Sphaerisporangium krabiense: one gene and its partner. The protein of the gene in region 2 interacts with the protein of the main gene of each other region in a pairwise test. Links are inferred from orthologs where the notes say so. Each region holds a gene or a part of one and is shown on either strand. Other genes may lie near its edges.

The links.
Region 1: the proteins of BJ981_RS24495 (region 2) and clpS interact in binary tests that used the Escherichia coli proteins (3 or more experiments, as listed by UniProt). The link is inferred for Sphaerisporangium krabiense from one-to-one orthologs.

The regions. Positions count from the first base shown.
Region 1 is NZ_JACHBR010000001.1:88,741-91,516, reverse strand. It holds clpS (ATP-dependent Clp protease adapter ClpS), read left to right. Parts: upstream 1-1,131; coding sequence 1,132-1,422; downstream 1,423-2,776. Other genes in the region: BJ981_RS00405 (MoaD/ThiS family protein), read left to right, coding at 2,663-2,776; BJ981_RS00410 (M67 family metallopeptidase), read left to right, coding at 1,956-2,366; BJ981_RS00415 (DUF2017 domain-containing protein), read left to right, coding at 1,419-1,946; BJ981_RS00425 (nicotinate phosphoribosyltransferase), read right to left, coding at 1-1,086. UniProt on the Escherichia coli protein: Involved in the modulation of the specificity of the ClpAP-mediated ATP-dependent protein degradation.
Region 2 is NZ_JACHBR010000001.1:5,587,348-5,590,248, reverse strand. It holds BJ981_RS24495 (Dps family protein), read right to left. Parts: upstream 1,735-2,901; coding sequence 1,267-1,734; downstream 1-1,266. Other genes in the region: BJ981_RS24485 (VIT domain-containing protein), read left to right, coding at 2,601-2,901; BJ981_RS24490 (MerR family transcriptional regulator), read left to right, coding at 1,846-2,604; BJ981_RS24500 (KAP family P-loop NTPase fold protein), read left to right, coding at 1-1,263.

The DNA of each region.
Region 1 (2,776 bases), 5.5 Mb from region 2 along the record:
CTCGGCGGTCGCGACGCCGTCCCGCAGCGCGCGGAAGGCCTCCTTCCTGCCGCCCTTGCTCGGCTTGCCGACCGACTTCTTGGCCACAGGACGGAGCACCCCCTCGGCGTCCTCGCGGGCGACGAGCTTGTAGACCATGGCGGCGGTCGGCACTCCGGAACCGGTGACGACCGAGGTGCCGACGCCGTACCCGTCGACGGGCGCGGCGGCGAGCGCGGCGATGGCGTACTCGTCCAGGTCGCTGGTGACGACGATGCGGGTGGTGGTGGCGCCGAGCGCGTCCAGCATCTGCCGCACCTCCTGCGCGGCCACGGCCAGGTCGCCGGAGTCGATGCGGACCGCCCCGAGCCGGGGCCCGGCCAGCTCCACCGCCGTGCGCACCGCCTTGGCGACATCGTAGGTGTCGACCAGGAGCGTGGTCTCGGGGCCGAGGGAGTCGATCTGCGCCTGGAAGGCGTCGTACTCGGAGTCGTGCAGCAGGGTGAAGGCGTGCGCGGCGGTGCCGGCGGTCGGCACCCCGTACAGGCGCCCGGCCATCAGGTTGGAGGTGGAGGAGAAACCGGCGATGTGGGCGGCCCTGGCCGCCGAGACGGCCGCGACCTCGTGGGTGCGCCGCGAGCCCATCTCGATGAGCGGCCGCCCGCCCGCCGCGTGCGCCATGCGCGAGGCCGCGGAGGCGACCGCCGAGTCGTGGTTGAGCACCGAGAGGATCAGCGTCTCCAGCAGCACGGCCTCGGCGAACGTGGACTCCACGACCATGATCGGCGAGCCGGGGAAGTAGCACTCGCCCTCCGGGTAGCCGCGGATGTCGCCGGAGAACCGGTAGGAGGCGAGGAAGTCCAGCGTCCGGTCGTCCACGACCCCGTTCTCGCGCAGGTAGGCGAGTTCGGCGTCGCCGAAGCGGTAGTCGGCCAGGAGGTCGAGCAGGCGGCCGGTGCCGGCCACGACGCCGTACCTGCGCCCCCCGGGCAGATGGCGGGCGAAGACCTCGAAGACCGAGCGCCGATGGGCCGTGCCGCCGGCGAGCGCCGCCTGCACCATCGTCAGCTCATAGTGATCGGTAAGCAACGCGCTGCTCATGCCCATCTTCACAAGTCGAAGACTACGACCGGGTTAGGGCAGGATGGGAGTGTGGGTAGTACCGCGCCGGCTGAGGTCGAACGTCCGTCGATGGACGTCCGGCCCGATCTCCCCTGGCTGACGATCGTCTGGAACGACCCGGTCAACCTGATGTCCTACGTGACCTACGTCTTCCAGACCGTCTTCGGCTATCCCCGCGAGAAGGCCGAGAAGCTCATGCTCGACGTGCATCACAAGGGAAGGGCGGTCGTGGCCAGCGGCACCCGTGAGGAGATGGAACGCGACGTGCAGATCCTGCACTCCTACGGCCTGTGGGCCACCGTCCAGCGGGACTCGGCGTGAGCGTGGGCTTCACCGCCGGGCGGGACGGCGGCGTGACGATCGCGCTGGACGCGGGGGAGGCCTCGATCCTGCGCTCGCTGGTGTCGCAGGTCCTCGGGCTGGTGGAGCCGGGCGCGACCGGCCAGGATCCGCTGGAGCGCGCGCTCGGCATCGGCGCGGCCGAGGAGCCCTCCGACCCCGTGCTCGCCCGGCTGTTCCCCTCGGCGTACGCCGACGACGAGAAGGCCGCGGCCGAGTTCCGCCGCTACACCGAGGCCACGCTGCGCGAGGGCAAGCGCGCCGACGCCGAGACCCTGCTGGAGACCGCCGAGCAGGGTGAGGTCCGTCTCACCCAGGAGCAGGGGCAGGCGTGGCTGCGCGCGCTGAACGACGTCCGGCTCGCGCTCGGCGTGCGCCTGGAGGTCACCGAGGAGATCCACGAGGAACTGGCCGACATGGCCGAGGACGACCCGCGGTACCCGGCGTACGTCACCTACGACTGGCTGACCTACCTGCAGGACACACTGGTCCGGGCGCTTTGGTAACTTCCAGACATGCTGACGATCTCACGGGAGCTGGTCGACAAGATCATCGCCCACGCGCGGGCCGATCATCCGGACGAGGCGTGCGGAGTGATCGCCGGGCCGGTCGGCTCCGACCGCCCGGAGCGTTTCATCCCCATGGAGAACGCCGAGCGCTCGCCCACCTTCTACCGTTTCGACTCCATGGAGCAGTTCCGCGTCTGGCGTGAGATGGACGACCGCGACGAGGAGCCCGTGGTCGTCTACCACTCCCACACCGCGACCGAGGCCTACCCCTCGCGCACGGACGTCTCCTACGCCTCGGAGCCGAACGCCCACTACGTGCTCGTGTCCACCGCGGACGCCGGCGAGGCGCAGTTCCGGTCCTATCGGATCCTGGACGGAGTGGTGACCGAAGAAGAGGTCACGATCGTTCCGTCCTGATGTCCGGGGAGGCGTCCGCGATGGTCACGGGCTGCCATCGCCCGGATCACCGGACGCTGTAGAGTTGGGAACATGCTGACGATTGACCCGGATTTCGGGAGCGCCGGGGTGCGCCCCGGGCATTCGTCGCCCGTGCGGACGCACCTTTTCGGCCACACTCCCTGTGCCGTGGTCTACGACTGTTCCTGATCGTCTCCCGATAGCGTCCCGAACTCAGGAATCCCGCCCCGCCAGCGCGTGTTCGCACCCGTTGGAGCGCCCCGTCACGACCACTGAACCAAGGAGAATGACCCGCGATGGCCATCGAGGTTCGCATTCCGACCATCCTCCGCACCTACACCGGCGGCGAGAAGTCCGTCACCGGCGCCGGTGCGACGCTGTCCGACCTGCTCGGCGACCTTGAGTCCCGC
Region 2 (2,901 bases):
GCGCGGACGGGGTTCCTGCACCTGGTGCAGACGGACATGCGGCGGGTGCTCGGCATGGTCGCGACCGAGGAGCGTCCCCTGGTGGTGTTCGTGGACGACCTGGACCGGTGCTCGCCCGGCACGGTGGCGCAGGTGATCGAGGCGATCAACCTGTTCCTCGCCGGGGAGTTCCCGAACTGCGTGTTCGTGCTGGCGATGGAGCCGGAGGTGGTGGCGGCGCACGTGGAGGCCGCCTACCGCGATCTGGCGGGCGGCCTGCCGCCGGTCGCCCCGGGCGGCGCGGAGCGGTCCGGGCTCGGCTGGCGGTTCCTGGAGAAGATCGTCCAGCTTCCGCTGAGCGTGCCGCTCATGGACGACGACGACCGCGTGCCCGCCTACCTGCGTTCCCTGCTCGACGTCCCCGCCGTTCCCCCGCTCGCCCGCCCCGGGGACGGCCCGGCCGCGCCGGCCGAGCGGGCCGATCCCGAGCTGGTCGACCGCATGGAGGCCGCCATCAGGGCCCTGCGTCCCACCGCGGAGGACCTGGACGCCGTCGCGCGCCGCGTGCAGGACACCATCGGCGGGCGTCCGGTGTCCCCGCCGCGGGCCGGCTTGTTCTCGCGCCGCGCCCGGATCGTGTTCGCGCCACGCCCCGCCTCCGCGCGGCGGGTCGCCTCCGCGGGCGATGCCCTCGCCGCGCGGGTGAACGGGCGCCTCCCGCCGTCGCGGGCCGCCGCCTCCCCCGCCTTCCCCGCGGTCTCCGGCGACGCGATCGGCGGGCTGGGCCCGGCGGCGCGGCTGGCGGCCGACCGGGTCTACGACGACATCTACAGCGACGAGAACGCCTGCGCGGCGATCGAGCGGGTGCTGCCCGCGCTCACGCTGACCAACCCGCGTGAGCTCAAGCGGTACGTCAACGTGTTCCGATTCTACTCGTTCGTCACCTACCGGCGCGCGCTGGCGGGCGGGCCGCGGGCGACGGACGACGAGGTGGCCAAGCTGGCCGTGCTGGCGGTGCGCTGGCCGCACCTGCTGACCCTGCTCGCCTCCGAGCCTCCCCCGCGCCCCTCGCCGGAGCCCCGGCGGGCGCCCGGACGTGGCCGCACCGTGCTGGAGCGGCTCGAACGGGCGGCGTCCGGCCGGGGGCACCGGGAGTGGGCCCGCGCCCTCGGCGAGGCGGGGCTGGCCGGAGACGCCGGTGCGGGCACGGCGCGCTGGGACGCGCTGCGCGCCCTGCTGTCCGCTCCGCCCTCGGTCTCCGGTCTCGCGCGCGACGTGCTGTGACCGTCAGCGCTGCGCCTGGACCATCCAGTGGTGCTTCTCCAGTTCCTCGGTCACCGCGATGAGCAGGTCCTGGGTGACGAGGTCGGCGTCGTCGGTCGCCTCGATCCGCTCGCGCATCCGGGCGATCATCGAGCCGAGTATCTCGGTGAACACCTCGATGACCTTGGCGTCCTCGACGTAGCCGTAGCCGAGCTGCTGCACCCGCGTGTCGCGGGCGATCGTGGCGGCCCGCCCGTCGGGGTTGACGCCGAGGGCCACCGCCCGCTCCGCCGCGGAGTCGGCGCTGGATCGGGCCAGCGCGACGATGTCGTCGAGCTGGAGGTGCAGCGAGCGGAAGTTCCGCCCGACGAGGTTCCAGTGGGCCTGCTTGCCCACGAGCGAGAGGTCGAGGAGATCGATGAGCGCGCCCTGCAGCGCCTCACCGACGATCTTCTGCTTGTCGGCCGGCAGCGGGCTGGTGATGTGGGCCATGAAGATTCTCCCCCTCAAGAGTCATTTGTGGCCTCTTACGTATTTCGCCCTAACCGGTCTGCGGCATCCTAAACGTTGACACTGTAATGATTGCAGTGTCACTATGAGGGTATGAGCGACACCTGGACCATCGGCGAGCTGGCGGAGCGGGCGGCGGACCTGCTCGGCCCCGCGGCGCGCCGCCCCAATGGCCGGGTCCGCGACGTCCCCAACGAGCGGCTGATCCGGTGGTACACGACCATCGGCCTGCTGGACCCGCCGCTCACCCGCCGGGGCCGGGTCGCCCTGTACGGCAGGCGGCACCTGCTCCAGCTCCTCGCCGTCAAACGCCGCCAGGCCGAGGGCCGGTCCATCGCCGAGATCCAGGCCGAGCTGGCCGGCGCGACCGACGCGACGTTGGAGGCGATCGCCCGCCCGTCCGCCCCCATGGCCGTGGACGTGCCCCACCCCGCGCCGGAGGGTCCCCAGGATCCCCCGGCACCCGACGACCACGTCCCCGTTTCGCCGCCCCCGGCACGAGCCCGGTTCTGGGCCGAGCGCCCGGCCGCCCCGCCGCCCGCGCCCGCCGCGAACGTCCACGCCCCGCACGCCGACGGCGCCGGCGAGGTCCCGGACGGCGCCGCGGAGTGGCTGGTGCACGGGGTGCGGCTCGCGCCCGGGGTCACGCTGCTGCTCGACGGCCCCGCTCCCCACCCCGCCGAGGTCGCCGCGCTGCGCGAGGCCGCGCGTCCCCTCCTGGCGGTGCTCGCCGCACGCCGCCGGGCCCCGGCCCCCGGCGACATCACCGCCGGCGCGGAGGCCGGCACGGAGACCGCCCACCCCGGCCCCGTCCGTCCCGGGCCCGGCCCGTCCGAAGGGATGCACGCATGACTGTTCCGATCACCCCGCTGAAGCCCGGTGAGTACGCGCCGCTGCCCGACGCGGGGCTCGGCGCGCTGCGGACCGGCAAGGGCAACCTCCCGTTGGAGAGCGTCGGCGTCGAGGCCCTGATCACCGGCCTGACCTCGGGCGTCGAGGTGGCCCAGGGGTTCCGCAACCCGCACGAGGTGCCCTTGGAGGCGACCTACATCTTCCCGCTGCCCGACCGCGCCGCGGTGACGTCCTTCCGCATGGAGGCCGCCGACCGCGTCGTCGAGGGGGTGCTGAAGGAGCGCGGCCAGGCCCGGC